Regions from separate parts of the Shewanella sp. FJAT-51649 genome, predicted to be linked through region 2. Evidence: riboswitches for the same ligand, from Rfam matches in the RefSeq annotation. Region 2 holds a riboswitch; the other holds the start of a gene.
The links. Region 2 has a riboswitch for cyclic di-GMP ahead of K0H59_RS15075 (glycosyl hydrolase family 18 protein). Riboswitches for the same ligand answer to the same signal wherever they lie in the genome.
Positions count from the first base shown of each region.

Region 1: linked by a shared signal. The riboswitch ahead of gbpA (N-acetylglucosamine-binding protein GbpA) and the one ahead of K0H59_RS15075 (glycosyl hydrolase family 18 protein) in region 2 are both predicted to bind cyclic di-GMP.

Region 1 covers NZ_CP080411.1:1,031,896-1,048,358, reverse strand. The annotation lists gene K0H59_RS04610 (hypothetical protein) at 235-663, shown strand; gene K0H59_RS04605 (S46 family peptidase) at 637-2,793, opposite strand; gene K0H59_RS04600 (aromatic amino acid transport family protein) at 3,032-4,207, opposite strand; gene gbpA (N-acetylglucosamine-binding protein GbpA) at 4,768-6,186, opposite strand; cyclic di-GMP riboswitch class I at 6,369-6,464, opposite strand; gene K0H59_RS04590 (TMEM165/GDT1 family protein) at 6,864-7,418, shown strand; gene katB (catalase KatB) at 7,489-8,949, opposite strand; gene K0H59_RS04580 (YgjV family protein) at 9,296-9,541, opposite strand; gene K0H59_RS04575 (PaaI family thioesterase) at 9,595-10,032, opposite strand; gene K0H59_RS04570 (hypothetical protein) at 10,141-10,596, opposite strand; gene exeM (extracellular exonuclease ExeM) at 10,726-13,338, opposite strand; gene fkpA (FKBP-type peptidyl-prolyl cis-trans isomerase) at 13,964-14,734, opposite strand; gene K0H59_RS04555 (WD40 repeat domain-containing protein) at 14,889-15,839, shown strand; gene K0H59_RS04550 (SlyX family protein) at 15,849-16,061, shown strand; gene def (peptide deformylase) at 16,131-16,463, shown strand, end outside.
Region 2 covers NZ_CP080411.1:3,422,212-3,438,674, forward strand. The annotation lists gene K0H59_RS15055 (TetR/AcrR family transcriptional regulator) at 1-264, opposite strand, end outside; gene K0H59_RS15060 (HPP family protein) at 516-995, shown strand; gene K0H59_RS15065 (short-chain fatty acid transporter) at 1,128-2,456, opposite strand; gene K0H59_RS15070 (FKBP-type peptidyl-prolyl cis-trans isomerase) at 2,678-3,148, shown strand; gene K0H59_RS15075 (glycosyl hydrolase family 18 protein) at 3,219-5,825, opposite strand; cyclic di-GMP riboswitch class I at 5,934-6,022, opposite strand; gene K0H59_RS15080 (ROK family protein) at 6,515-7,306, opposite strand; gene K0H59_RS15085 (aminopeptidase P family protein) at 7,668-9,482, shown strand; gene K0H59_RS15090 (PAS domain-containing methyl-accepting chemotaxis protein) at 9,956-11,524, shown strand; gene K0H59_RS15095 (DEAD/DEAH box helicase) at 11,874-13,175, shown strand; gene K0H59_RS15100 (DUF1254 domain-containing protein) at 13,256-14,551, opposite strand; gene K0H59_RS15105 (hypothetical protein) at 14,861-15,748, opposite strand; gene K0H59_RS15110 (peroxiredoxin-like family protein) at 16,036-16,463, shown strand, end outside.

The DNA of each region.
Region 1 (16,463 bases), 2.4 Mb from region 2:
TATCGCAAATGGGTAGTTAAAATTGGCATTGGGGCACCAGTGACCGTTGGCGACATGGATGTCGCCGTCGAGCCTATAGGGATACTTCATGTTAAATAAAGAGGCGGCGAGTCACTGGGGAAACAATGACAATAAACTCCATAAATAGATAAAAAGGTTAATCGCTTTTGTCCCAAAGCATGCTGTGTGTTTCTTTAAAACCTGCAAGCTACACCGATGCTAAAAGAGTGAGTCATGGTGATTAGCGAGACGACCGTCCGCCCCATGGCCGCTTTTTGGCATCCATGCCATCGCGGCATTCGTGAATCAATTCACATCAGATGGGGCGGCCCTACATCCACGGATGGACTTGAACAACATCCCTGTTTAACGGCCAGTTCGCCATCCATGGCTCTCGTTCATAAGCTTAGAAACCCTAGGTTTCTATTCTCCGTGTCGGTGAGCGAATACCATGGCTCGCCTAGCAATACTGCTTTCAACAATTATCTGCAAGTCATTACATACAAAAAAGCGATAAACCACATTGGTTTATCGCTTTCTTCTTATCTTGCAATTGCTACCTATTTATCCCGTAAATCATATGACAGAAGCGGCTTTGCAATCATACTTGCCGCACCTGTGCGATGCGGCGATGGATTATTTAACGATCTCCATCTCGGCTAATAGGTTGTCGGCATTATCTAAATACTTCATCACCCACAGCATATAACGGCTATCGACTTGGATTGAGCGGTTGATATTATCGTCGTACGCCCAGTCACCGATGATGCTTTCATACACGCCATCGAACAGTAAACCCACTAATTCGGCACGGCCGTTTAGGGTTGGAGAACCAGAGTTACCACCCGTTGTGTCTAAGGTCGACAGGAAGTTTACCGGCACAGAATCGATGGCTTTCACATAAAAATCACCGTATTGCTTCTGCTTGATAAGCTCTAACTGCTTTTTCGGCGCATCGAATGGGTCAACGCCCGTGTCTTTTTGCACTATGCCTTCGAGGCGAGTAAAGGGCTTAGCTACTAAACCATCTTTAGGTTCATAACCTTTAACATGGCCAACGGTCACGCGCAGGCTAGAGTTCGCATCGGCGTACACTGGCTTACCTTGCTCACGGTTATAGGCAATGATGGCATCCATATACTGTGGACGCACTTTCATCAGCTCGCCATCTAACTCTTTCTCTTTCTTCTCTTCGCTCATGTTGGTGTCATACATGGCCACGGCGAATTGAATAAAAGGATCCTTAGAGGCTTTGAAATCATCAACGGATTTTTCCATCCAAGCTAAACGCACATCTTTGTTGCCCAGCTCGGTTTTGGCGTACATTTTGTCTAAGGTTTTCGCCAGTTTAGCTTCGTTAACCTTTTTATCGATACCAAAGGCTTTATCCATTGCAGGTAAGCGCTGCGCCTCAGGTAACGCGGCATAACGTTTAAGCATATCCAAGAGCACGGCCTTATCGACACTTGGGGCATAACGGCGATCGATACGCTCCATGCTCGCCTTGAAACGCGTCATATCGCGGTCTTGGAAGCCGGGTTCACGCTGCATATCAGGCAGTTGCTTCTCATGGGCTAAACGGTACAGATTGGTCGCCGTTGGCACCATAGTAGTGTTGCCAATGTAGCTTAAAATCATATCCCGTTCTTGATGGGCTTTGCTCTTGGCGATCAGCGCGTCTAATTCACTTAAGGTTTTACCGTATTTGGCTTCGCGGCTGCTGTCTTTAGCAATCCATGCGGCGAGCTCGGCTTCACGGGCCTTGCGGTCGGCTAACATGGTGGATTTGCCATAAAACTCGATCATAGAGGTAAAGTTTTTAGCGTAGTTCGCTAAGCCTGCGATTTGGCTCTCGTACTTAATGCGCTCGTCGCTGCCTTCTGGCGCGGTTTCTTTGATGATTTCAATAAAACGTTCGCGCAGCATCTTGCCTTCTGGGTAAGCCCATTCGAACTGATTTTGCACTTCGTTCGCGGTGCGGTATCTGTTGGTACGGCCGGGGTAACCCGCCACCATCACAAAATCCCCTTCACTCACGCCTTTGGCCGAGACTTTTAAGAAGCTCTTTGGCTCGTACGGCACATTGTCGGCGCTAAATTCGGCAGGTTTACCGGTTTTAGACACATAGGCGCGGTAGAAGGAAAAGTCGCCCGTGTGGCGCGGCCACATCCAGTTATCCACATCGCCGCCGTATTTACCGACGCTGCCCGCGGGGTTATAGACTAAACGTACGTCGCGGATTTCTAACTGTTTTACCAGATAGTATTCTAAGCCGCCGTGGAAGCTATACACTTGGCAGCGGTAGCCTTCATCCTTTTCACACTCGGCAACGAGTGCTTTTTCTTGGTTCTCAACACCTTGATAAAACTCACGGCCCGTCTTGTTTTCAAGCCCAGCGTTAACGCGCTCAGTCACGTTGGTGACATCTTCGGTGACATAAACGCGAGAACCAGGCGCCGCGGGTAATTCATCGGCAAAGGTTTTAGCTAAGAAACCGTCCTGTAACAGGTTTTTCTCTGGAGTCGAGTTATATTGAATCGAACCATAGGCACAGTGATGGTTTGTCACGACTAAGCCTTTTGGCGATACAAAAGATGCCGTACAACCACCTAGGCTGATCACGGCATTCATGGGGAATTCGGTCAGTTTGGAAATCGATTTTGCATCAATCTCTAAGCCTTTCGCTTTGAGTTCATCGGCCATTGCGGGCAATTGGTGTGGCTGCCACATACCTTCATCGGCATGGGAGGCAAAACTCGCCGCCACGGCAACTGAGAGTAACCATTTTTTCATTATCTTAAGTCCGTTTTAGGTGAAGAAAGCCGAGCGCTTGCGAGGCCATTTCTTATATTTATTGGGATTACATGCCGCTTTGGTTAACGCTAAAAAGCAAAAAGTCAGGCACTGGGCCTGACTTTAGCATATCGCACGCACTCTATAACAGAGTTAGAAAAATTCGCTTACAAAGCAAATACATTCATCATATATATCGGTTTCACTCTGCCGTATCAGCGCGTGAAACAACCTTCAGTTACAGCGCGACAAATAGCTGAGCGCCGATAATCACCGCGCCTAGCAGACCGGCAATCCCGAGGGCAAATGTGCCGCCGGACACTTGGTATCCCTGCGGCGTGGCTTGGCGCTGACGCAGTGCCATTACGATCGGCAGGAAGATAATCATCACCACCAGCGGCACGGCGGCAAAGCCTAATACGGCAACAAAACCTTCGGGGACATAGAGCGCACATAACAGCGGCGGCACAAAGGTTAACAACCAGGTTTGGGCGCGGCCGAGGAAGGTCTTCTTCGCGCGGGTCAGTTCGGCCACAAAATCATACAGGCTTAAGGTGACCCCGAGGAAAGAGGTGATTAAGGCTAAATCCGCAAACAGCGAAATACATTTGCTGATCCAAGGCGTGTGGGCAATCTCTTGTAATGCACTGATAAGCGCAGGTAAAGAGCCATTAAAGCTACTGATTTCGGTGCCACCGACTGTGCCTAAGGTCACCAATAACCAGAAGATATAACAAGCGAGTGGAATGGTTGAACCGATTAATAATACTTTGCGCAGCGACACTGCATCGCCATCTAAATAACGCACTAAGGTCGCGATACACACGTGGAAACCGAAGGAAGTAAACACCACTGGAATCGCCGCCATCCAACTGCTGGTCATGGACTCGGCCACTGCACTGGTTGCCATACTCGAGATGCTGACTTCGGGTAATAAAAACAGCACGACCACAATCAGCAATAAAATCATCAGCGAAAACAAGAAGCGCGAGGCTTTATCGACCCAAGCCACCCCTAAGGCCGCAAATCCACCCAGCACTAAGGTAAACAGCACCACCGCCAGCTGGTTGTCTAACACGAGATCAAACATATTTTTGGCTTTAAGAACTAACAGCGATGAGCCGCCCGTCAAATACGCTGCTGTTAAAGCAAAGAGCAAACTGAGAAAGGAGGCGCCTTGCACCATTTGGCCTTTCTTGCCGAGGAGTTTGCCCGTGATCGCATGGACGTTATCACCGATGCCAGAGCGCAGGTTAATCTCAAGCATTAACAATGAGGTATAGGCTGACAAGCCCCAAATCACCACCATTAGCAAAATGGCTGGCACCATGCCTAAGGCGGCCGTGGCTAAGGGTAAGGCTAACATTCCCGCGCCAATGGCGGTCCCCGCGACAATGGCTATCGAGCCTAACATTTTTGAATTCACACAATTATCCTGTTCAAGTATTAATTATTATTTTTTAAGGTTTTTTGAGTAGATTTGAAGGATAAAGCCTTGCGCACTCTGTGATTAAGCCAACAGCAATCTCAAACGAAAAGCGTCACTAAACTTAAAGCATCCAATCCGATCTCAAAGAGCAGATCAATTGGCCCCAATAGCTTTTGAATATTTCAACCCAGTCGCCATTGAGGCTAACTAAATCGTTTGCAGAAAAGTGACATTAATTTCAACCGTGATTGCCTTAGCAAAGCAGCGACATCGCGCGTAATAGAAGATAGCTAGGGACATTAACAGAGCCTATCCCAGCGGGCAAGCCAGTTATAGACAAAGATGACGCTGCTTTGGCTATCCGAAGAGGAAATGTGAGTAAAAGATAAAAAATCGAGGCGGATCTGTTATCAAAACAATAAACCCTGCAACACCTGTGGCATTGCAGGGTTTATCTATTGGCTTTGCGATTCGCTAACTGGGATACGGGATTGCGCTAACGCGGATTAACACGACTCACAATCCCTCATTCCCCTGTTAACGGGTTACAACTCAGTCCAGGCCATAGCCCAAGAGCCGCCGACATCCGGTTCAAACCCAGTTGCCGTTGGCGACCATTGCATGCAATAACCACTGTAGGGCCAAGGTTTACATTGATAGATCTTGCCGGTTTTAGGTTGCAGCACCTTAGTACCCGCCACATAGTTTTTAATGCCCTCGGGGAAGACAAAGTCGGCATCGGGCGCTGTGGCTTGATCTTTTAAGAACAGATCGAAGTTTTGCTGGATAACCTCGCCTTGCTTAGGCTCGCCCTTCACCTGTAAGTGATAATGGCCCGCCTTTGGCGCAACGACATCAAGCACTAAACTCGCGCTGGTATTGTTGACCGCTTGCGTGACATACCCTGCTGCCGTGCCATCGTGGCTAAACAGGTAAGCCGAGACCTGCATATCGGTATTGGTGCTAACATCGAAACTGACCTGAGCGGCACCATCGACAATGGTGTAATCATCGGCCAGTGACGTGACATCGAGCTGATTGCCCGGCGCAGGCGCAATATCAAAGCTCACTTCCACTCGCTCTAGACCCGAATTAGGCGCGGCATAAATCTCATTTTTACCGTAAACGGGCGAGATCACTCCAGAGGCATTCTTCTGCCCCGCCTTAAGTTGTGGCTGCTGGGCATTAATCGCGCTGGCTAACAGGAATGGCCAATTTTGCTTGGCGCCTTGGGTGGCATCGGCAATGGTTATCTGGGTTTGCTTGGCTGTTTGCTCACCGTTGGCGTCAAACACCCGCGTCATCACCTTATCACCCGCCTTAAGATCGAGTGACGGATTAATATCACCAATATCGGTCCACTCGCCCGGCACCACGGAGCCAGAGCTAAAGTTCACATCGATGGCATTGTAGAAGCTGTTAGTGGTGTCCCCCACTTCCCACACGGCCAAAATCACGTGATAACCGGTTCTGCCTTCAGGCACATAACAGTTATGTGTCACTAACTTAGGCGGCTGCACCATGCCACCATCGACCACACAGAAGGGCGCTAAGTCAAAACTTGCACGGCTCAACGCTTGATTTTGATCCCACCCTTGGCGAGTTAAATAGTAACGCCAATTGCGGGTCACATGGTTAGCGGTGAACTGCCAAGAAAAGTCATTCCAACCCGACTTGATATCACGCTTAGACCAACGACTTGGGCTCTGTTCATCCAAGGGAGAAAACGCCCCGTTGGCGGCGCTGGCAATTTTACCGTCGGCAGGGCCTGACTCAGGAAAACCTGATGGACCTTCAACACTTTGCGGTTCCCACTGAACGGCGCCGCAGTTTAAATTGCTGCCGGTTTTACAGGCGTACGAGCGTGACTCAGGTGATACGACATAACCGTGGGCCGACGCCGTTTGGCTGACGAGGGCACTCGTGGCGCTTAAAGCTAAGGCAATTAGGCTTAAGCGAGCCAGTTGCGGACGTTTGAGTTTAGCGTTTGTGATTGGTGAAAAAGCAGTTTGATGTTCCACTTTAATGTACTCCGTAGGGTGCCTTTCTCGATGAGATTGGCATAGGTATAAAAGTGGTATTTAGGCAAAACAGCATTAAGCAAAGCCGTTTATTTTTCAAAGAATTGAAAGCATTAAATCAATTCAGAGGCAACCCCGCTATCTTAGTTACAACATCCCTTTACAACCTTAGACCGGAGGCTTTGCGTCCTAATTTTTCAATTAGTTTGCCAAATACGGTGGTTCTCCATTCAAGTTAACAATATGTAACTTAAATTGAGACAGGGCTAACCTAACAATAAAAGACAACGTTGTCAAAAATTAAAATGTTACAATTCAATGCATTACAAAACGTTGAGCGGTATTTTATTGGCGTCTGTCAGATTATTTGCCCTCTGACTTGATGAGTTTAATCTTGAAACCATGTTTCACTTGGGTATAATGCCCTCCTCGCTTCGGGGGAGTAGCTAACTGGATTTCGAGCCATCGATATTCAGGGTGAACATCAACATACTTGGCCGCATGCCATGGTGTTCACAGCAAATCATCGATTTGTCCTGCAAGACCTGAGCACAGTAACCGCACCTAGGGGTGGACGGTCTATTGTGCTTATGTCAAAAACCACCCCTAAAGGATCACACTTGGAAGCGTTACTCGCCTCAACCTTTACGGTTGCCATCGCCGAAATTGGCGATAAAACTCAACTGCTTGCCCTATTACTCGCTGCAAGATTTAAAAATAAAACCGCGATTATCTTGGGGATTTTACTCTCAACCCTGTTTAACCATTTTGCCGCCGCTTGGCTTGGCCAATGGGCGATTAACTGGGTAAGCCCAGATGTAGCACGCTACTTGGTTGCCGCTTCCTTCTTTGCGATTGCGCTATGGGTGTTAATCCCCGATAAAGTAGACGCCGAAGAAAGCCGTTTCTATAAGATGGGGCCTTTTATAGCGACCTTTATTCTGTTCTTTATTGCCGAAATGGGCGACAAAACCCAGATCGCGACTGTCGTATTAGCCGCTAAATACGATGCCTTAGCCATGGTGGTTGCAGGTACCACTTTGGGTATGTTGCTGGCGAACGTCCCAGTGGTGATTGCAGGGCATTTTAGTGCCGAAAAACTACCGATGAAGTGGATCCATAGAGGTTGTGCGATTTTATTCGCCCTATTAGGTGTCGCAACGCTAGTGCTTTAACTAATTGATTAAAATTAAGTAAACAAAAAGGCCAGTGATAACACTGGCCTTTTTTATGGGTTGATTAAGCTTATAACCCGAGTGCAGTTTGGATCCGTTGACCGTAATCCGCATCGGCCTTGTGGAAGTGTGCCAGCATACGTTGCTGTACATCCAAACTCGCCTGACGCAGTGAGCCAGAAATCGTTTCCACTAAGCGCGCTTTCTCTGCTTCGCTGAAGATACGATACAGGTTACCCGCTTGCGTGTAATCATCCTGATTGTAACGGCTGTAACGCGCCGCTTCGCCATCTAAACGCAATGGTGGCTCGGCAAAGTTAGCCGGTTCAACTAAAGCCCCCGCAGTGCTGTTTGGACCATAGTTAGCCGCGGCATCACCACCAGTTTGGCTACCATGGTATGGGCATTGCGTTCCCGCCATAGCGCCAGCACGTTGGTGATGATTCGCTTTAGTCGCATGTGGGCAGTTTACTGGTAACTGGTTGTAGTTCGCCCCAATACGGTAACGCTGCGCATCGGCATAGGCGAATAAACGTGCCTGTAACATCTTATCGGGCGATGCGCCTACACCTGGTACTAAGTTGCTCGGTGCTAATGCCACTTGCTCGACTTCGGCAAAGTAGTTTTGCGGTAAACGATTCAGCTCTAACACACCAATCTCAATTAACGGGTAATCGCCATGTGGCCACACCTTAGTTAAATCGAATGGGTTGATATGGTAAGTGTTGGCGTCGCTCTCAGGCATAATCTGTACGTTCACAGTCCAACGAGGGAAGTTACCGTCAGTCACTGCTACCACCATATCGCGCTGGGATGAGTCAGGGTCGATACCCTTTAACTTATCGGCTTGCTCATTGGTTAAGTTCACCACGCCTTGCTGCGATTTGAAGTGGAACTTCACCCAGAAACGCTCACCTTTAGCATTCCAGAACGAGAAAGTATGCGAACCATAACCATGCATTTGGCGGTAGTTTGCCGGAATACCACGGTCAGACATCAGAATCGTCACTTGGTGCATGGCTTCAGGGTTTAATGACCAGAAGTCCCACATAGCTTGTGGATCTTTCAAATTAGTCAATGGGTTACGCTTTTGGGTATGGATAAAGTCTGGAAACTTAATCCCATCACGCAGGAAGAAGGTCGGCGTGTTGTTACCCACGATATCGTGATTACCACGAGCGGTATAGAAGCGCAGACCAAAACCACGGGGATCGCGCTCGGCATCAGCAGAACCCATTTCACCGCCCACGGTAGAGAAGCGTACGAAGGTTTCAGTTTGCTTACCAACACCGTTAAAGTGATCGGCAATGGTGTATTCGCTTAAGTCTTTGGTCAGGGTGAAAGTACCGTATACGCCAGTGCCTTTGGCATGCACAACACGCTCAGGAATACGCTCACGGTTAAAGTGGGCAAGCTTTTCAATTAAATGCCAATCTTGCAGTAGTAAAGGACCACGCTCGCCCGCTGACAATGAGTTTTGATCGTCAGCAATTGGAGAACCGCTTTGGCTTGTTAAATACTGTTGACTCATACCTTGCTCCTCATTCTTGATTGGTGTTAACCCAAGATTCAATTAAATCGTAAATTGTGGCCATGGCTTATCTCCTTGGCGGGGCGACGTTTTGTCGATGGAGTTAGAATAGACAAAGATACAGATTCAATAAAACGATTAATATAGATTCAAACAATCTACATTTCAGATTAACGAAGAGTGCTTAGATCATTCAGGGAGTAAAGTTCACTCCCCGTATGCGATGAAATAGCCAGCGACAGAATAAAGAGTATGCCAGCCGTAACGCAAACCGACTTGGCAAAAATGAGAACTCGAGCTTAAGACAAACTTAAAAAATACTTCAATTGATTCAAAGTGCTACATATTACTCATTGACAGAGGCCGCCTGTTCACGATAGATGACGACTAAGTAATAGGCATCGATTATCACGATAAAAAAGTTAACCGCCGCCACCGGGTAAGCTTGTATCGCTACCCCATAGGCAACGAATAATGCCGACCCCAGCAAGTTCCACCAGCGTAACTTTTTGATATTAGACATCATCAAAGAGATGGCTACCACTACAGACGCTAAATAACCAACCCATTCCCACATCATTGCACTATCCATATCACGTCCTTATTTATCGATTGATACAACTAAAACAGGTTGGTTGAGCCTTCTTAGCGTTTTACTACCGCCGCCGTCATCCGTGAAATACAGGTCAACTCCCCTGCACTATTATGGATTAAGATTTCCCACACCGAACTGCGTTTTCCCAAATGAACCGGTTTAGCCGTCGCGGTCAGCACGCCATTACGCGAAGCGCGTAAATGGTTGGCGTTAATCTCTTGTCCAACACAATAATATTGCTCGAAATCCACCGCAAAGTTTGCGGCGTAGCTGGCAACCGTTTCGGCCAGCGCCACGTTCGCACCGCCATGAACTATGCCTAAGGGATTATGTACCGCGGGCGTGGCAGGCATAGTCGCCTTCATATAGTCATCGCCAATCTCGCTGATCTCAATCCCGAGAGTCTGCATCAAGGTGCCTTTGCCCCCCATACCAGCATCTAAACGGGCACAATCCTCTAAGGTGACAGGTCTAAACCAAATACTCATTTCAACATCCTAGTAAAGAAAACCAGCTAGCAGTTTACTAAGAAGTGACTGAAGTTCAACACATACGCATTGGCTTAATCAGTATAAGACGGCAAGGAGTCGCTGCGCCTAAGTTAACCAATGCTTTGTGACAGCCAAACGACTAAACCAGACTAAAAACAGCCCCCACAGGATCACCACACTCGGCATCATAAGGGCATCGCTGCCTAATACCGCTGCCGCCTGCTGAATCCCAAAGACATAGCCCATCTGCACCAATACGGCGACCAGAGACGCGAGCAACACTTTATAAGAAAAGGCTTTTTTAATGAGTAACAACAGACAACCGATAACGCCAGAAACCACCGCAAAACCAAACACAAAGTCGAGCCAAGCGGGTGTCGATTCATAGAGTTTTATCTGATCTGGGCTCATCTGCGCCATAGCCTCAGGCGTCATGGTCATTTGAATAACAAATGCCAATAAACCCATGATGTTCCATAACAAACTGATGAGTGCGACAAAATAAAACCACAGTGGCGCTTTCGCCACTTCGATTGAATGGTAGGAGCCTGTCACTGCCATCTTATCTTCTCCGTTTGACGAACCTTCTCGGCATTTCACCCGATGCGAGCCATAAAAAAGGGATGGTAAAACCATCCCTTAGCTCTGAGTTTAGCTCACAAACTTAGCCGTGAGCGTACAAACTCTCGATTAACGGCGACGGCGTTGCAGGCCAAATAGCGATAGTAAGGCTAAACCTAAGTATCCTAATGCACCACCATCATCCTTTGGCTTGGGCTCAGGTTTTGGTGGCTCAACCGGCGCTGGGTAGCTCAATGCCACAATCACTGGGTCATGGTCAGAGGCTGAGAAAGCATTCTCAGATTTGGCCAGTTCGCCAGAGAATTTTTTGCCGTATTCAAACAGGTTAGATTCAACCGAGTTGATATGCCAATCTTCGATATCCACTAAACGCTTGGCAAGACTAGTGTTTGCTAAGGCATGGTCGAGGTTACCTAACTCACCGTTGTAGCTGTATGAGTAAGTACCAGCGCCATGAGCCTTGGTATTGAGGTTGATTAGGCCATAGCCCTTCTCAATCTTGCTACCTTGGCGCTCAAACACTTTGCCATCAAGAGTAGTCCAAGAGGCAGTAATGATATCGCGCTCAGACTTGCTCGCATCGTAATCGGTCAATACGCGGATTGGATCTTCCATGCCGTAGGCGTTCATATCACCAATGACCAGCAGATCGCCCTTAACGTCTTTTAAGGCTTCGCCGAGCACTTTAGCCGCCGATACACGGAAGGCGTTACACTTGCCCTGTTGATCGGCAGGATCGACTGACTCTTCGAAGTTGACCCAATCTTCTAAACAGCCTGAACCTTTTGATTTCAGATGGTTAACAACAACGGTTAAGTTTTCATCATGGATCTTAAAGGTTTGCGCTAAGCTGTGACGTTGGTAAGCATCGTTACCTGGATTAGTCTCAGTCTTGCCGTCTTTAGTGCGAGTCACACTGCCAGCTGTCGCGTGTTGCTCAGGGGTGTCGATCGCACGAGCCGCACCCGCTAGGCTCACTTTACCCGCGCGGTAAAGCATACCCACAGTGATGGCATCGCTACCGAAGTACTTACCGTCGTATTTATCTTCATCGGTGATTTCAACGAAACTATAAGCATTGTCAGCGGTTTGCTTCTCGTTTAAGGCATCGACTAAGTTCTTAATCGCGCTCTTTTCACCAAAGCCGTTGTTAGCGATTTCCATTAAACCGACGATATCGGCGTTCATGGCGGTGATAGCACTGACGATTTTCGCGCGTTGCAGCAGCATTTCTTCTTCGGTTAATGCGCCGCGGTTACTGCCCGATGGGTTAGTATCACCACCGACCACATCGTTAAAGAAGTTCAGCACGTTAAAGCTAGCAACACGGATATCGCCCTTAGTGGCCACACTTGGCGCGTCGGTTCTATCGTCACCGCGGATAAAGTCGCCAGCGGTAATAGTATTGGTTGCCACTAAACGGTAGGCGCCATAGCTGTAACCTATCACCCCTTCGAGGTTGGTCAGTTGGTCGCCCACACGGATATAACCGGTTTCGACGTTAAAGTCAGGGAAGTAAGGGATAACACCGTCGGCTGGCTTGTAGTCAGATTCGATAAACAGCTGATTTTCAAGGTTAGATTTAACTAACGCCGTCGCTTCTGGTGACAATGCTGGATAGAGCTGAGTCGGCTTCATCAACGGCGCCTTGTAAGACACCAGCATGTTATTACGACGGCCCGCATAATCGTAACTGAAGGTACGGCTGATCTTCAGATCGCTACCCGCATCCAGTTTCACGTTCATGCCTTCGTAGCGCTCTAATGCCTGCGCTAAGGTTTCGCCATCAGCTACGTAGAATGGTGTTGCAGCAGGGACTTCACCCTTAGCACCGACTTCAAATTTCTTATCGGCTTTAATATCGATTTGGGTTAGGCCGAAGTATTCCTTCACCTTACCCTGAACGCAGACTTCAACACCTGGTTGAATCGCTTCTGGGGGATTCTCACCTAAAAACACGAACACACCGTCGGAGGTGTATGGCGAGTTATCGCCTTTCACTTCTTGGAGGTAGAAGCCTTTAAATAAGCTTTCGCCACGGGCGGTCACTACGCCGCGAACCGTCACTTCGGTTTCAGACTCGAATGCGCCTTCAGGTACATAAGGGCTGGATTCACCCGCACCTTGGACTTGATAAATAGGGACGATTTTCGCACCGCTACAGCTAAAGACAGGGGTTTCAGGCTCAGTCGCAGCTTCTAGCGAACCTAAACCGGTGAAGGTGTCCTTAGGTAATTGTTCCCACTGGGCAGGATTAAAAACAGTGTTGGCGACTAATGAATCGAGTTTACGCTGCAGGGTGACATCGAGGCCCCATCCTGTCGGCGTAGGCACATCACCGATAATATCGACTACCGCACCATCTTTGACTAAGGCAACCGCATCACCACCGTTAAAACTTAACGTGCCCGAAAAACTATCGACACCTTGAGGCAGGGTAATGACTGCGCTTGAGTTTAAAATCACTTTCGTGGATTTTGGCGCGATACTTTGTCCATCTAATGCTTGCATATCTAAAGCATCAGTGGCGCCATCTTTATAACGAACGAGTTTATAACCCGCCAGATCAATTGCCGTATCACCGCTGTTATACAATTCGATAGCTTTGTTGTTTGAGCTACCTTCAACATATTCAGTGATCATCACATCAGCGCTTGCCATCATTGGCAAAGCTGCGGCCACAGCTAAAGAAATAGCCGTTAACTTATTAACATTATCCATATTATCAACCCCATTATTATAATATCGCCGCTAATTTTTATTAACGTGCGGGCGGATTATTCCAGAGTTGAAAAGCTAAAAAAAGAGGGGAAGATCCCACTATGCGCTCATAAGATATTGATGGAAATGAAATTTTACAACTCAAACTGTCCTATATACAGAACAGTGATATAACACAAAAGTATTAAGCGGTAAGAAAACAATAAGTAAGATAAAGACATCACAGTGATATATCAGAGCGAAAACGAGCAAATAACAATCAAAAAATAAATATGATATTTTGATGATATTTTTAAGAATGCCATACCGAATAAAATAGGCGTTTTCGATAATTTCAATTATGGAAATTTATTTAAAACTTAATTATTTGATCATTATTTTGAAATATTATTCGTCGTCAAAAGAATACGCCTTCATCCTCTTTTAAACGCTAACTCTATTTAAAAATCCTAGCCCTTGGTCGTTTGCGAGATGCTGTAAAACAGTTAAACAAGTTGCCCCATGGTTTTATTTGTATCGCTTACAGCACTGCTTAGTCATTTCGAGTGCAAAAAAATACCGCCCTAGGTGGGCGGTATTCTATGAGTGCAAAACTTAACCTGAGTTAAGTTGTTGTCACTGCAAATTACTTTTTAGCAGGCTCAGCAGCAGGAGCCGCTTGTGCTTTCTCAATTGATTTCAGTTCAACTTCAAAAATCAGGGTTGAGTTTGGTGGAATAGTACCAGTATCACGGTCGCCGTAAGCTAAGTTTGCAGGGATCACAAACTTGTACTTAGCGCCCACAGGCATTAACTGTACGCCTTCGGTCCAGCCTGGAATAACGCGGTTTAATGGGAACTTAGCCGTTTGACCACGCTTGTATGAGCTATCAAACTCAGTGCCGTCAAGCAGAGTACCCACGTAATCCACTTCTACAGTGTCTTCAGCCGCTGGCTTGTCACCAGAACCTGGTGTTAACACTTCGTATTGCAGACCCGATTCAGTGGTCACTACGCCAGGCTTAGCTTTGTTTTCCTCGAGGAACTTTTTACCGTCCTCGATGTTTTTCGCTGCAATGGCTTTAGCTTGTTCTGTGCGTTTGTCGTTTAACTTTTTGTCTAAACCTTGAAGAATGGTTTGCATTTCTTCTTCGGTTAATTTCAGTTGATCATTCAGACCGTTAGTAAAACCAGTCACGATCAGCGCACGGTCAACTGGCAGGCCTAATTCTTCTTGCTCTTTGATATGGCCAGACATATAACGACCGATTGAAGCGCCAACACTGTAGGCTTCTTTTTGTGCTTCAGTCGTTAATTCAACATTTGTGCTTGCATTTGTTGCTTTTTCTTCTTGATTACAAGCAGATAGGCCAATAACAGCCAATGCAACTAACGATAATTTATAAATCGATTTCATTAAAGCTTCCTCAGCATCCTCAAGCGGTTACAATAACCTAAGCGCGACAACTGTATACTAGTTATCTGGGTTATACCAACTAGATTCTGTTATGTGTTAACTGTGATTAATCTCACTCTACCGGACTAGAGACACCAACTTTAGGAGCAAGTTCATGAAGAAAACCCTACTGCTGGTATTTTGCACACTTTTTTTAGCGGCCTGTCAGCCCAAAGCCGATGATATTCGAGTGCTTTCACAGGAGCCATCATACAGCGCGAGCCTCTCTAGCGGCGGCAATATCGCCATTGTCGCCACCCAAAGCCAAGGGGTGCAATGTTGGGACTTAACCACCCATAGCCTCAAGTACCAATGGGTGCATGGCGACCTCAACACTGGCGTCACGGCCACCGCCATTTCCCCTAACGGCGAGTTCGCCGCCTCGTTAAGCCGCGATTCAGTTGCCCTATGGACAATAGCCGACGGCAAATCCCACGGATGGTGGTCGCTGCCCGCCTCGGGTGAGAGTGTCGCTGTGGCTAACAATGGCGCCTTACTGATTGGTTTGAACGATGGCAGCGTGATGTCACTCAATGCCGCTAAAACCGCATTGATAAAATTCTTAGGGCATAAGGAAAGAGTGAATACGGTTGCGCTTTCCGCCGATGGACGCATTGCCCTCTCGGGTTCCAATGATATGCAAGCTATCCTGTGGCAGGCGCAAACGGGGCAGCCTATCCACACTTGGGATATAGGTAGCCGAGTAACTAAGGTGGCACTCAACGACAGCGGCACATTAAGCTTTACCAATGGCAGTACCAATGAGGCGAAGATTTGGGACAACACTAATGGTAAGCTGTTAAATCAATTAGAGATTAAACGTCGGCAAATGACCTTCTCGGCGGTACGTTTCGCCAAGCAAGATACTCAGTTGCTCACAGGCACGCCCGCACGCGAAGTCATACTCTGGCAACGCCAAACGGGTAAACCTATTGCTAAGTGGCAAATTGCGCTGACTAAAAACAGCCAAAACCGAGGAGCCGTTGTATACTCTGTGGCAATTCGAGATACCAATAAAGTAGTTAGTATCAGTAGCCAAGGCCTAGTTGAGACTTGGCAGGAGTAGAGGTTAGTCATGCAAGGCGTACAAGAACAGATTGAAGAGCTGCAAATGAAATTGGCTTTTCAAGAGCTCACGGTCGAAGAGTTAAACCAAGAGGTCATTAAGCTGAACCAGCTCATCGCCAATCAGCAACATCAAATTCAGTTATTGATTGGTAAGTTAAAGGCGATGGAACCCAGCAATATTGCGACCCAAGCCGAAGAAACGCCACCGCCCCATTATTAATGTGATAACGAATAATGGGTAACAAAACCCGCTAACAACACTATGGCCACTAAATATCCAGGGAATGCGATGTTTAAAGATGCGATATCACCCACACCCAGTCAGCCACTGCCTATTGCCGTGGTGGGTGAAGCCATTTTAAAAGAGCACGCCATTGAAGTACGCGACTTCGATACGGCCTTGAGTCAATTAGCTGAGCAGATGGCGCTGAGCATGGTGGCCGCCAAGGGCGTTGGTATTGCCGCACCACAAGTGCACAGTCCACTAGCACTGTTTATCATGGCATCTCGGCCGAACGAGCGTTATCCCGATGCGCCGCTTATGGACCCTGTCGTGGTGGTTAATCCACAGATCTTGTCTGCCTCTGCGGAATTAGTTAGCGGTGAAGAAGGCTGCTTATCG
Region 2 (16,463 bases):
CGCCTTACCCACCTCGGCCGTCTGCACTCGCTCGCTTAACCAGTGATAAAACACTTGGTCGCGGTATAGCACCACGGCTTCGACCAACTCATCCTTACTCGCAAAATGATGGTACAAGGTTTTTTTGGCAATCGCTGACTCCTGCAAAATCTGGTTAATACCCACCCCATGTACGCTCTGAAAATAAAACAGTTTAAATGCCGTGGTGATGAGCTGTTGACGTTTATCTAAGGGCATATCTGACAACACTTCGGGTTGTGGCATATCGCCTTCCTCTGCAATTAGGATTTAAACGTATCTTCTCACAGGTAGACAACTCAGTCTACTCGTGCAATGATATTAAGTAGACAGATTGGTCTACCCATTAGAGATTCAACACAATTAAGTGCAACGCGGCCAATGGGATGGCGTCAACGGGCAACTCAACACTGCCCTCCCCAAGCCGCAGTTATTGATATTCACCATATAAACCACAGCCCTTGCGCGATAGCCAAGTTGGGCTCAAAGGACACACAATGAAAGTGATAAACCCACAACAATTGAAACCCGCACTGCTCGCCGGCATAGGCGCCATGTTATGTATCAGTGCCTTAGCAAGCTTGGAGCAAATGAGTTCGCAGCTGTTGTGGCTGATGGCCCCCTTTGGTGCCACTATGGTGATTTTATTTGCCCTTCCCGATAGCCCATTGGCACAGCCAAGAAATATTGTCTGCGGCCACCTACTGACCAGTCTGATGGGACTTATCATCCTCCACAGTGTAGGCGTCTCGCCGCTAAGCTTAGGATTAGCCGTAGGGGCGGGAATTGCATTGATGATGCTCACCCACACAGTGCATCCTCCTGCTGGAGCAAACCCACTGGTTATTATGCTGACCGCGCAAGGGTGGGACTTTTTATATTCGCCGGTCGCCAGCGGTCTAGTGCTGATCCTATCCTTTGGCTGGCTGTATCATAATCTGCTGTGTCGACGCCCCTATCCGCAGAAATGGTTTTAAGCTGGGTCAAAACACTAAAACCTTAACTTGATAACGCATTTAGGCGTGAGGTGGCTAAAAAAGAGAATAAAGAAGAGGATAAAAATGAAGGGCAAGTGAGATTGCCCTTTATCAAAACCTATAAGCTTTCGCTTAAAACCAGCTGAGGGCGATACTGATAATTACCCCAGTGATCAGCAACTGCATTAAACAGAACCCCATGATATCCCTCGCCTTTAATCCGGCTATCGCTAACACTGGCAGCGCCCAGAAAGGCTGGATAAGGTTAGTCCACGCATCACCCCAAGCCACAGCCATAGCAACCCGTGCCACATCGGCGCCCAAGGCTTCGGCCGCAGGCAACATAATCGGTGCCTGCACGGCCCATTGTCCGCCCCCCGAAGGTACGAAAATATTCACAATCCCGGCACTGATAAAGCTCCAAAATGGCAGGCTTTCAGCACTGGCGATGGCCACAAAACCTTCGGAAATACTCTGGGCTAATCCCGATTGCACCATCACCGCCATAATGCCAGCGTAAAAAGGAAACTGGATAACGATACCCGCGCCTCCTTTGATGGCTTCATTGAGACTCAGCAATAGACTGCGTGGCGTTTGATGCAGCACTATGGCGAGGAATAAAAATAAGAAGTTGACTAGATTAAGATTTAAGCTGCCACCCTGCACCGCAAAGTAATAGCCTAAGTAAACGAGTCCCGCGCCGCCGACACTCCAACCGAGCAAGCGACTGTTTTCTAATTTATCCGCGGGGCGAATCGTATTGGCCATCAACTGTGCCGCGTTATCGTCTGCGCCCCCATCCTCAAGCGCCTTAGGGTCGACATAGATACTGTCTTTCTCTTCAGGCAGCATAAAGCGGTTTACCAGAGGCATCACCACAAACAAAATCAGCACTAACAACAGGTTAAAGCTCGCGAAGATGGTCTCGCTGGTGGGGATAATGCCGATTTGTGATTCTGAGAAATGCCCCGCCGTGGCAATGGTTAGCGGAATTGAGCCAGCTAAGCCGCCGTGCCAAACCACAAATCCCGAGTAAGCACTGGCAACCAATAAACGGTAATCCACACGCACTTTACGCGCTAAAGCCTTCGCGAATAAGGCGCCGACCACTAAACCAAATCCCCAGTTAATCCAACTGGCGGCGAGGGAAACCAAGGTCACTAAGATAATCGCCTGAGGCGCCGACTTAGCGAATCCAGCGATGCCATCGAGTAATTTCTTAATCGGTGGCGAGCTGGCGAGCATAAATCCCGCCACCAGCACTAATAGCATCTGCATCGAAAAACTCAGCAGTGCCCAAAAGCCATCGCCCCAGTAATTGATGACTTCGAGTGGGGTTTTCTGCTCGGCTACCACGGCCGAAATCAGCACCACTAAGGTTAAGAGCAAGACAAAGATATAAGGGTCGGGTAAATAACGGTCGACGAGTTTGACCAGAGGTTTTGCCGCTTTGGTTAACATAAGACTGTCCTTGTTTATTCTTCTTATCTGTTTTTATTGAGTTTTTGTAGAGTCTAATGTCACAGGTTAAGCGATCTCTAAAACGGGATAAAGCCTTTAGCCATTTTAAAAAAGTGAGAAAATGTAACGCGAATCGTCCACTACCGCGCCGAACCGAGGCGCTAGCCACTTCGGCTAAAAAACTGATAACATGGCCAAAATTGACTGAGGTGCTCCTTAATATGAAAATGTTACTTGCCGTTGTTGTGATTGCTGGGGTGATTTTTTACTTCTTTACCTCGATGAATAACCAAAAAGCGGCCCAAGAAAATATCCGTTTAGGTAATGAGTTTTTAGCGCAAAACAAAACCCAAGAAGGGGTGAAAACCACCGCCTCGGGATTGCAATATCAAGTGTTACAGCAAGGCACTGGCACGATTCATCCTAAGGCGAGTGATACAGTGACTGTGCATTACCACGGCACCTTAATTGATGGCACAGTGTTCGATAGCTCGGTCGAGCGCGGAGAACCCATAGCCTTCCCACTCAATCGCGTGATTAAAGGCTGGACTGAAGGCGTACAACTGATGGTCGAAGGCGATAAGTACCGCTTCTTTATTCCAAGCGAACTGGCCTATGGCAACCGCAGCACTGGCAAAATTGGCGGCGGTTCGGTACTGATTTTTGATGTTGAGCTGCTGAAGATTAATTAATCTGACGCTGTAACCCTTAATAAAAAGCCCTGCATTGCAGGGCTTTTTTAATGTCTTTAATCCCTATCGACTAAGGGCAAGACGCCGCGCCGATATCCGTCCATACCGCAGCGACACCGGGGACATCTCCCTTAGTCCAGTATTTGGCTTGCCACTGACGACCGTTATAGCTAGTGGTTGCTCCGCCGTTATAGGCGACGCCCGCATCCCAACCTAACTCGACCTGACTCAACAATTGCCATTGGTCGGCGGTTCTTGAAGGTGTGTTACCTTGAGTCCAGTATTTCGCCTTCCAAACCAGTTGGTTATAACTCACGGTATCACCTGTGTTGTAAATGCTTGTCGCATTCCAGGCGGGATAGTTGGCCGCATTGGGGTCAGTAGCATCACATTGACCACCCGTCGCCTTAGGCGTCACGGTTACGGTCAAGGCAGCACTGGCATCTAAGGCACCATCGGAGACCAATACACTCAAACTGTATTGGGTCGATTGGGTAACCGTCGGCGCCGTCACCACCAGTGTGGCACTGTTTTGTCCACTCGCCACCACACCGCTGGGCACTGTCCATGCGTAGGCGAGGCTGTCGCCATCGGCGTCGGTTGCCGTCGCATTAATGCTCACCGATTGCCCCGCTTCAACCGTCACGTTCGCTGGCACAGTCACCACAGGCGCTTGGTTTGCCGTCTCGGCCTTATGGGTTAAAGTCACAGTATCGGTTGAAGATAATCCTTCGGGATCTGTGACTTGCAGGCTAAACACATACACCACATCCGAGGCCGCCTCACTCAGTTGCACCACAGCATTGGCCATGTCCGCATTACTGATACTTAAGCTTGGGCCCGAGACTTGGCTCCATTGATAACTCAAGGCGCCGTTTTCAGGATCCCGCGACGCACTGCCGTTTAGTGTGACATCCGCAGTTCCCGTTACCGTGATATCAGCTCCCGCATTGGCAATCGGCGCTTTATTCGCAGGTGGCGTGGTGCCCTCACCATGACCTAAACCTTCGTGCATAGCATTGAGTATGTCGCCATTATCGGCATCAATTTCCCAGGCGAACAGACCACCGAGCTGATTGGTCAGCACGTATTGGCCCTTGGCTTTAACAGAGCGCGCATCGTCGAAGGTAATTAAATCGCCCGTTGATGCATTAAAGACCGATGGCGCTTCGGCGGTTTCATCATAGGCATAGCTCCAACCTGCACCCATATAATCCTTGGCGATCTGGCGATAATCCACCACGCCCGCTTCCCAAGTGCCCTTCACTTTGCCCGTGGCGGTGCCCGTGAAAGGATTGTTACCGCTATAACCATTCACCCCAGTCCAGCCGCGGCCGTACATAGCGGCGCCGACCACAATCTTACCCGGCGTCACCCCTTGAGAGAGCAACGCTTTTACGCCTTTGTCCGTGGTGTAACGGGTATTAGGATCCCAGCTCGCCTCATAGAGATTGGTTTGATGTCCAAGCTCAGTATTGGTCCAGCCACCATTAAAGTCGTAACTCATCAGGAAGATGTAATCCATATATTGCTGCGCCGCCTGATAATCGACCTTAGCAATCTTATCGCCGCCCGCACTGATGGCCGAGGTCAACTCATAGCTGCGTCCGGTTTCGGCGCTGAGCTCATCGAGCATCGCCCGCAGTTCACGCATCAGGGTGACATAGGTTTGTCCGTCGTTGGCATTCCCTAAACTTGGGTTAGCGCCACTGCCTCCGGGGAATTCCCAGTCGATATCGACACCATCGAAGAACTTCCAAGTTTGTAAAAACTCCTTCACTGAGGCGACAAAGGTGTCGCGCTTGGTTTTATCCCCCAAAAAGTAGAAGGGATCCGAGAGCGTCCAGCCACCAACGGAGGGGAGGATCTTCAGATCGGGATAGGCTTGTTTTAACGCCATCAATTGACCAAAGTTGCCTTTGTAGGGATCGGAATACTCACTCACCCCCGCCTGCGGCATTTGCACCGCCGCCCAAGGGTCGTGAATCGCCACTTTAAAATCGGCACGGCCAGCACAGGCGCGCTGCAATGCCTCAAAGCTACCTTCGATTTCCTTTAAGCTGTCGTTGATACCATTGCCACCACAAATCGGGGTAAAGCCATATAAAATATGGGTTAAGTTTTGTGCAGGGATCTTATCGACGGGGAATTTACGTCCATAAACACCCCACTCCACAAAGTAACTTCCCACCACTTTGCCGGATTTATTCGCATAGGGACGATTGTTTTCCTTCAAAGGCGCATTGAGTGGCAGTAAATGGCTGCCATCCGTATCGGCGACTAAAATTTCCCTCGCATCACTGGCACTGCAACCTTCGTTATTACAAAGCTGCACGCGCATTTGATAGCGCCCGCCCTTATTGACCTTGAAATTGGCCGTCCCCGCCGCACTCGATGGGCCTTCCCATGCCACATTTCCATCGAGTAACACCTGCGCCTTATTACCGATGTCGCCGTTATATAAGTTCCAAGTCACGGACACATCGGCAGCATCTTTAACCGTCACTAATTGGTTATAGGCTGAGGCAGCTTGATTTACCTCGATAATGGCAAACTTGGTTTCCCCCCAACCTAACGTCGGTTTACCGGGGAGCGCTGCAAAGGCTTGAAAACTGGCAGCGGAGGCCAGCACCGAGGCCACCAGCATCGCCGAGGTGGAGATTTGAGTCTTAAACATGAGATTTCCCTATTGAGTAAGTTATGCATCAATAAGGCAAACAAAGCGTAGACAGGAAACAACACTCTTAAAACCATGTGCGTACAACGGCAGCATGAAGAAACAACCTGTGGTATCCCCGCTATCATAGGTACAAACGAACCCTTAGACCGGAGGCTTTGCGTCCCAATCTTTCGATTGGTTTGCCTTTTACACTAATGACAACGTTGTCATTACGTTAATTAGCATATGCCGCGATAGCGTTAAATTGCAACTAAATATTAACAAACAGGCCATTGTACCGATTATCAACGCAGGATTGGCTTTAAAGAAAGGTAGAACTATTGAGTTCAAAAAATAAGCAGTGAATTGTATTTAAAAGGATTGCTTAAACCATAGAGTCGTATCATCGACTCGCGTTGCCAATAGGAGAGACAATAAAAATAAATCGAAAGTCTTAAGAAAGAGGTTATGCAAGACGCCGCTCGATAACTCGTGCAAACAAAAATGCGGTCATCGAACAAGGTGATATGCAGAGTGCACTGCAAACACACAAATCCGATGGCCGCATGCTGTTGTTCTCGACCCAAACGAAATCAATATCTGAGTCAATGTCCGAATCAATATCAGCGTCAGCAAGCCAAGATTGATAGCCTGAACGAGCTTATCACGCCTTAATCTTGGTCTATTCGCACCTCAATCGAATGCCGTTAGGCGGCGTCCTTCGAGTAATCCCTTGCCAAGATCACCGATAAGCCACGGCAGACTAAGGTCTCCATATCATCGACACGATTAATCTTCATTTCGGCTAACGGTGCACTCAGGGCCATGCGTCTTAAACTATCGAGACACCCCTTGTAGTACGGCGCGCTGTTCATCATGCCGCCCGCTAACCAGATCCGATTAGGATTAAACAGATTGACCGCCCACGCTAGCCCCATCCCCAGATAAGTACCAGCGAGATATAAATCATCGGCGGTAGCAATCTTACGGCTGCGGATAGAATCGCCGCTGGCGAGTTGCTCAAGACTAAACTCCCCCGCCTCCGTCATCACCCGGCAATGCCCAAGCTCCCCAGCGACTCCCGTGGCCCCCGTAAAAGCCTTGCCGCTCAACGCGATCGACATGCCAATCCCAGTGCCACACATGACTAACAACTCACAGGCATATTTTTCATCACAGGTTGCCTGCATACCGGCGTCGATATCATTGCAGATAAACTTAAGTTCGCCTTGGGTTTTCAAGGTTTCAAAGCTTAGCCCATTGAGACCGGGCAAAGATTTACAGGACACCAAACGATTCTGTTGTACGAGTCCAGGTACAGCGATCGCTAAGTGGTAGTTCTGTAAATCATAATCCCGTTCCAGCGCCGCGATTTGATCATTTAAATCTTCAATTTTAAAGCCTTCACCCGTGGGGATTTTATATTGTTCTGTATGCCCCTTGAGTTGAAGTTCGAACAGGGCTTTGCTACCGCCCACGTCTATTGTTAATGTTTGCATCGCCAACTCCACTGATACATGTGCTCCCCTCTGACCCCGAGCGGAGATGGCAAATGTTAGCATAATGGGCCAATATTAGCGATTGAATAAAACTTAAGTAGCTAATTTGTAAGAATTAGTCGGGAGGACTGAGTGATAAAGATAACATTTCAATTTGAGAATTCGCCTAAGATCACAGCCCATGTTACCGCAAAGTGATGCTTCAAAAACAAAATTGTATACAAAATCCTTTATTCCATCCCCTTGCATCTTAGCCATTGAGCTTGCGATAATCGCCGCCAATTCGCATCCTTTTCGCCAGCATTACGCATTATAATTTGGTCGCCTACGTCAGCCGCCAATGCCAATATTTGGAGCCCCTATGTCGTTAGAATCGTCATCATCCCAACAACCTAATAAGATTGCTAACCGTCTTGCCGCCATTCGTAGTGAACTCGCCAGTGCCAATTTAGATGCCTTTATCATCCCGCGCGCGGATGAATACTTAGGCGAATATGTGCCTGAGCATAACGAGCGTCTGTACTGGGCAACCGATTTTACTGGCTCAGCGGGCATGGCCATTGTCTTAAAAGACAAAGCCGCCATCTTTACCGATGGTCGTTATACGGTGCAAGTGCGTCTGCAGGTGGATGCAAATCTCTTTAGTTATGAAAGCCTGACCGACACACCGCAAATCGAATGGCTATGCGATACGCTTGCCGCTGGTTCACGTGTAGGCTTCGATGCCCGTTTACACACCTTAGCGTGGTTTGAAAACGCCAAAGCGACCTTAGCGAAGGCTCAAATTGAACTGGTTGCCGTCGCACAGAATCCGATTGATAAACACTGGCAAAATCGACCTGCACCATCGAGCGCAGCTATCACGTTATTTAGCAATGAGAGTGCGGGTAAGACCAGTCTGCAAAAACGGACCGAGATTGGCGCATTAGTCAAAAAAGCGGGCGCCGATGTCGCGCTGATCGCCGCTTTAGACTCCTTCTGCTGGCTGCTCAATATCCGTGGTAATGACGTGCCGCGTCTGCCGGTCGTGCTCGGCTGCGCGCTACTTCACGCCAATGGCGATATGCAGCTATTTACCGATTTGAACAAACTCCCTGAAGGCATTGAGGAACACGTTGGAGCGGGTGTGAGCTTTAAGAGCGAAGCTTCACTTGCCGATACCTTGGCAAGCTTACAAGGCGTGAAACTGCTCGCCGATCCGAACTCTGCCAACGCTTGGGCGCAAAATATCGCCCGCGATGCTGGCGCTAAATTAATCGCCGGTATCGACCCCGTCTCCCTGCCTAAGGCACAGAAAAATGCCGCCGAATTAGCAGGCATGCGCGCCAGCCATATCCGTGATGGTGTGGCCGTGAGTCGTTTCCTCGCTTGGCTCGATGCCGAGGTCGCTGCCCATCGTCTGCATGATGAAGCAACCCTCGCCGACAAGTTAGAGAGCTTCCGCCTAGAAGATCCACAATATCGCGAGCCAAGTTTCGATACCATTTCCGCCGCTGGCGCCAATGCGGCCATGTGCCACTACAACCATAACAATGGCACGCCTGCCATGATGACGATGGACAGCATCTACCTTGTGGATTCTGGCGCTCAGTATCTGGACGGCACCACGGATGTCACTCGCACTATCGCCATTGGTAAAGTGACCGATGAACAGAAGAAAATGGTCACCTTGGTATTAAAAGGCCATATCTCCTTAGATCAGGCTCGCTATCCGAAAGGCACCACAGGGCAACAACTCGATGCCTTCGCCCGCCAATATCTGTGGCAACATGGGTTTGATTACGACCACGGCACAGGCCACGGCGTCGGTCATTTCCTCAGCGTGCACGAAGGTCCGCAGCGTATCGGTAAAAACCTCAATGCCATCGCCCTAATGCCTGGCATGGTGTTATCCAACGAGCCAGGTTATTACCGCGCCGACAGTTTTGGGATCCGCTTAGAAAACCTAGTGGTAGTGCAACACTGCGAAGCCTTAAAGGGCGCCGAGCGTGAAATGTATGAATTTGATGCCTTAACGCTGATCCCAATGGATGCTCGCCTTATCGATAAGAGCCTGTTAACCCAAGGCGAAATCGACTGGTTTAATGCTTACCATCAGAAAGTGTTTAACACCTTATCGCCATTAATGTCGGGCAGTGAGCTTGAGTGGCTAACAAAGGTCACAAAAGCCATCTAACGTTAAGTGGCACAAAACTAAGGCCCAAGCCAACGCTTGGGCTTTTTATTTAGAGTCGCTTCAAGACCCGTTCCACCTATGATGTTACTGTTCTGACAAGCTAAATCACGACATTAGTCCAATAGTCAGGCTGATGTTTTTCACCTAAGCTCCTACCACTATTTAGGCAAATGAACTTATAACCGCTTTAGCCAGGCATAAGCTAAAAACAGACCTTATACAAAACTCTAAAATTTGCTTTTAAACAGGATAAACACTCGTTTGAAAGCGAATTAAAAATGCAATATTTGCAGAAACTTACAAAATTTAAAAATCATTACTTTTGTTGCGGGTAAAGCTAAAAACCGCTCTCCAATACCCACACAAAAATGATACCATTATCACATAATAAGCCGACTCCAATGAGAGCTGGCACCCGTTTTACCAGTTACATTTACCCCAAAAGTCGTATCGGCCCTGAATGGACACACTAAATGAGCCAGAGTAACCCTAGCCGCAGTAAAACCAGCCAACTCCACAGTAACGCACAGGAAGTCCGCCTCACACCGCAAGACGAATTGATTTCTACCACAGATACCCGTGGGATTATTACCTACGTTAATCAACGCTTTGCCGAAGTCTCGGGTTATAAGCCCGAGGAATTGATCGGCCAGCCTCATAACAAGGTGCGTCACCCAGATATGCCCAGCGCCGCCTTTAAAGAAATGTGGGAAAAGCTGAAATCCGGCCAATCCTGGCGAGGCATAGTCAAAAACCGCTGTAAGAATGGCGGTTTCTATTGGGTCGATGCCTTTGTTTCTCCCCTGTTTGAGAATGGGACTATCATAGGTTATCAGTCGGTGCGTATTCAGCCGCAGGCGGCCTATGTCAGCAAAGCCACGGATATCTATCGCAGACTAATACAAAATAAACCCATCCCTAAACCACTCAGCTTAATGCAAAAACGTTTTGTCTCCGCCGTTGTTGCTACCACAGGTTTACTGATTGCGGGTTACTTTTGGGGTTGGGGAGTGATTTTCGCAGGGGCGATTCTAATGAGCCTCAATCTGGCAATCTTCTACGATGAGGCCTTTCGCATTCCAGCCAAATTGATTGAAATGCAAGAGAAATATGACTCTATCAGCCGCTATATTTACTCAGGCGCCGATACCTCATCGATTCTCGATTTCCAATTGATCCTATTGCAAGCCAAGATGAACGGCGTGCTTGGCCGCACCCAAGATCAGGCCCACCACTTACATGCGATTGCCGATCAGCTGGTGGTGACGACAGAACAAACCTATGTCAGCCTAGATCAAGAGAAAAACCAGCTAGAGCAACTCGCCAGCGCGATGGAAGAAATGAGCTCAACCATTGCCGAGGTCGCACAAAATACCCAACTGACCTCGACCAGTATCAACACCGCCTACGATCTCTGCCTCAAAAGCAGCGCCAATATGAAGGCCAACACCCAAAAGGTTGAGCAATTAGCCAAATCCGTGGCCGATGCCGCCAATAATGCCCATCAACTCAATAAGGAAGCCGAACGGGTGGCCAGCGCCATGGGCGAGATTGACTCGATTGCCGAGCAGACTAACCTACTCGCCCTCAACGCCGCGATTGAGGCGGCTCGCGCAGGCGAGCAAGGCCGTGGGTTTGCGGTTGTCGCCGACGAAGTACGCGCGCTGTCGAGCCGCACTCAATTGTCGACCAACAGTATTTCCCAGAGCGTCGACAAGATGTTCAGCATGCTAAATGCCTGGGCGAAGGAGATGGAACAGAGCCGTCAGCATGCCGAGCTATGTGCTAACGATATTCAAACTTCCGCCGAGAACGTGAACACCATTTACCAAGAGGTGAGCGAGATCCACACCTTTGCTCAGCAAAACGCGGTGGCCGCCGATCAACAGCGCCAAGTGGTACATGAAATCACTAACAACATTCACTCCATCACCCAAACCAGCAGCGAAAACCTCGCCGCCACCCATCAAATAGGTGATGCCGCTAACCATTTAAAACACAATGCCGAAAAGGCCCTCGGTCTACGCCGCGCCTTTGGCTAGTACTCCCGTCGCGCCATTATCAGCTAAGATGATGGCGCGATACTCCCCCTCTAGGTTTTCCCCTCTACAGTTTCAACCACATCTAAAACCGCTTACAGATTGTTATAAAATCCCAAAGGGTTAAAAAGTACAGGTTTTAACCGAAAATTTTGCTATACTCCGCGCCCGCCATTTTTCTGCTACACAAAGTGCAAAAATACTGTGTGGCGGAAATGCGTAAGCAAGTGCATAGGTTTGAAGCACTCTTGTAGTGAAGCGCTGTTGTAATGAATAAAGTGCGGCAGAGTGCGCTTTCAACAATAGAATGATGCGCTTGAATGATTGAATAAGTGACTGACAGGAATCCAAAATGAGATTTGAATCTTTTAGTTTTTGCCCCGAGATTTTACGCGCTATCTCAGATTGCGGTTATCAAAAAATGACACCTATTCAGCAGCAAGCGATCCCCGCTATCCGCCGCGGGCAAGATGTGCTGGCTAGTGCGCAAACAGGCACGGGCAAAACGGCGGCCTTCGCCCTGCCGATACTGCAAAAGATGGTGGAAAATCCCAGCGAGACCTTAAAATCGAACGCGCGGGTATTAATCCTCACGCCGACTCGTGAGCTAGCGGCTCAAGTCGCCGACAACGTTGAAGCCTACAGCAAGTATTTAAATTTCAGCGTATTAACCATTTACGGTGGTGTAAAGGTTGAGACTCAGGCGCAAAAACTTAAGCGTGGTGCCGATATTATTGTCGCGACGCCAGGGCGCTTACTCGAGCACCTGACCGCCTGTAATTTAAGCCTCTCTAGCATCGATTTTTTAGTGCTCGATGAAGCCGACCGTATGTTAGACATGGGCTTTAATGCAGATATTCAAAAAATCCTTCAAGCGGTGAATAAGAAGCGTCAAAACCTATTATTCTCAGCCACCTTCTCGAGTGCGGTGAAAAAACTGGCCAACGACATGATGGTCAAACCTCAGGTGATCAGCGCCGATAAGCAAAACACCACCGCAGATACCGTGAGCCAAGTGGTGTATCCGGTTGAACAGCGCCGTAAGCGCGAACTCTTATCCGAACTGATTGGTAAGAAGAACTGGCAACAAGTGTTGGTCTTTACCGCAACGCGCGATGCGGCCGACACCTTAGTGAAAGAATTGAATTTAGATGGTATTCCCTCTGAAGTCGTCCACGGTGAAAAGGCACAAGGTAGCCGTCGCCGCGCGCTGCGTGAGTTTGTCTCAGGCAAAGTGCGCGTATTAGTCGCCACCGAAGTCGCCGCCCGCGGCTTAGACATTCCAAGCCTTGAGTATGTAGTCAACTTCGACTTACCTTTCCTTGCCGAAGACTATGTGCACCGTATTGGCCGCACCGGCCGCGCGGGTAAATCAGGGGTTGCGATTTCATTTGTGAGCCGTGAAGAAGAGCGCACACTCGCTGATATTGAAAAGCTAATCGGCCAAAAAATTCGTCGTATTACCGTGCCCGGATACGAAGTCGGTAGCCGCGACTTGCTGTTAAAGCAGCTACAAACCCGCCGTAGTTTTGCTAAGAAACAACAGCGACTCGACAACGTTAGTGAGCAGATCATCGCCGAGAAAAGCATGCAGGGCCGCCGCGTGAAAATGAAGGTTGGCCAAGCCCCAAGCAAGGCGAAAAAGCTTAAGTAAATAGAGTGAACTATCACCTATCCAATAAAAAAGCGTCCTAGTGGACGCTTTTTTATTGGGCCTAAGCGATTGGTTTTGTATCACTTAACCACTTGAATTTTAGGGAAAGGGTACTTGCCCTCTTGGATTTCCTTATTAGGGCCGTACATCCGCATAATAATGTAGGCATCCTTTTCAGGAATCGGCAGCCAATTGCTGTTGCTCTCATCCCCTTTAGCGCTCAATTCGATGGTATACATGCCATCGGCGCCGGGTTTAAGAGTACGATCGCCGCGGCTGTGGCGGTTAATCTCATTGTGCGCCATTAAACGATTATCCGATCCATACACAGTAAACGACCAGAATTGACTCACCTCGGGCGCCTTAAAGTGCATCTGGTATTTTTTGCCATTTGAACCATTGAGATTTTTACCGTCATCGCCCTTTTCCTCCTTCAGATAAACGGACTCATCGGGCGGCAATCCCCACTGACCAAGGTAAGTGCCTTCGGCGAAGAGATCGCGCGCACCGTCACTCAATTGCTCACGTGTACCTAATAACTTACCCGCATTGGTCATTTTTGGCGCTAAGTCGATGATATGTTTCATCCCTAACGTTTCACCGACCTTAGCGGCAGCGATTTGAACGGCCGTTAAATCCTCCTTACAGGGGACCAGACCAATATCCTTAAACTGCTCTAACCATTGTTTATCGGCCGTGCCCATATCGCCATCGCAGAGCATATAGTTGACCCGTTGCAACCAATTGGTCTTCTCGGGATCGGGGTAAGTGCGCTCCTTAGGTTTAGGGCCAGCCACACCAAGATAGGCAGACAAAGTGCGGATATTCCAATCATCCATATAATTTAACGCGACTTTCTCATCTTCCTTGCCAACGGCCATAATGCGGCCCATCAGCTTGATCAGATTCGAATCCACATAAATCACTTCGTCCACACTGGCTGGCACATCGCCTTTCCATGAACGGGCGGCAAACATAAAGTGGCCGCCCTCATTGCCCCTTAAACGAGAGCCAATCATGGAGGTGGTGTAATGGCCCATATCCATAGTATGGAGGATCCAATAACGTCCTTTATCCATATCGGGCACGCTCACGATCACAGGCTCAGCGGCCACGTCCAACCATCCCATTAAGTGCAGGGTATCGTTGTTAATGGTGGGGTGCGCTGTGTAGGTATCGTCGGCAATATGACGAATATTTTGGAAGCGGTTCAGCGGAGTATCGGTTTTAACTGCGGTTTCGTAGAAAAATTTATAGGCTTCATCTATCGAGTAACCATAGATAAATGCATCCTGAGCATTTTTATCCGAAATAGATTGTGCCAAAACGACTTGGCTCACCATGATGGCAGCGAGGGAAAACAGTACTTTCTTCATCAACAACTCCTTGTATAGACTTGAAATTATGTAAAAATCCAAGCTCATCTATCAACAGCCAATAGCTTATCTATCCAGATGCCAACAAATGCCAGTCACGCTACTCGAGATTTATCCTAGACCCGTTTAAGTTCAATCACAAGCGTATATAAGTTGTTCAATCCACTATCAAATTCAACATGAGTTCCCGCATTAACCCCGTCGGTTCTAACTCACGTTTTATCCATTGTACAAGTACTCAAGCCTACTTCCCCTCAAACTGCGCCGATTAACGGTAACTGCGCCCCTAACACCGAAAAGACAATAAACTTAGAGATACTTTGCAAACAATTGCTTAAGTCGAGCCTCATCAATGGGATTTTCGCCGCGCCAGCCCGCAAGCGGTAAGATGATATCGGAGCGGATACTGCCGGGATATTTGATATTGCAGATCGCTTCAAATGGCGTAAATGCTTCATAGAGCGGCGCAACATAGGAATTTGGCATGATGCCAAGCTCTGCCAATACCATCAGCTGACCACGGAAACTGTACTTATTAAATTTAGGGATAATCTTGGCTTTCTTCACCCTTTGCTCGAGTTTTCCGGGTGTTTCATCCACAGGAGCCTGACGAATTGCCTCAATTAAAGCACTGAAGATGGCCACATCCTCGGCACTAGGCTTACAAGGCGCCAGCGTAAAAAATTCTTGTAATTCTATGAGTTTGTGCGCCCAGCGCTCGTTCCACACACTGCCAGCGTAACAGGAAAAGATTTCTTGCCCCTGCTCAATCCAATTAACAGCTTTGATTGAACATACAGGACAAATGTCACTATCCGTTGCCATCGTATGTTCTGGCAGCGACTTAGCAAACAGATAGCTGAGTATGGGCTGTCGACCACGGGGGAAACTCGAAAAACCACATAAATAGGCCGCCAGTAAATTTTCGAGGGAAAGATTAGGCTGCTTTAGTATCGCTTTATAGCCGAGCACCACATCATCATGACTCAGCTTAACCCTGTCGTTAACCGGATAGCCACTCTGTTCAATCAATGCGATTTCGGTATCAGATAGGCCTTGATAGGAGTAGATAGAGGTTCCCGTATCAACATCAAACACATCGCCATTATCGATTCTTTGCTGATAGCCATGCTCATCTTTGCGGTAGGACTTTTTATAATAGACTTTCTTTAATGCGTTAAATAATCCCTTATCCATTTACTGCTTCCTATTGAAAAATTGAGTGAATTGCTCTGTAACCTATAAACATGCAAGCAATAGTATCACTACATGCTTCTCCACCACACCCTTGAGTCACACCACAGCGCACCACCACGTTGACGATTAATTCATTCTCCTTAATAAAAGGTGCCACTAAAACTGCAATAAATTGGCCCTTTAGCCGTTCTTATCTGAGTCACCACAACCTAGACCGGCTCAAAGACACAAGCCTAGCTCAATAGCTTGATTAAAAAGAATAACCAAATAACACGGAGAGATGACTGATGCAGTCCCTACTACAGCGCTTTTTACTGACCACCAGCCTATTACTCGGCAGTTTTACCACGTTAGCCCAACCTATCGCCAAGGATGAATATTCGGTGAGCCCATTACTCAATGGCGAGCAAATCCCCGCAATCACTTTGCAAGACATGAATGGCCAAAGTGTTGATTTAGCGAAATTAACGGTACAAAAGCCAACCATTTTCTTCTTTTACCGTGGCGGCTGGTGTCCGTTTTGCAATAACCAGATGGGCCAGCTTAAAGCCATCGAACCTAAGCTTATCGACATGGGCTTTCAACTGGTGGGTATTTCACCCGATACACCCGCACAATTAAGGGCATCAGCCGCTAAAAACGAACTTAAATATCAGCTGCTTTCCGATGAAAAAATGCAGGCAGCGCAAGCCTTTGGTCTTGCCTTTTACACCAG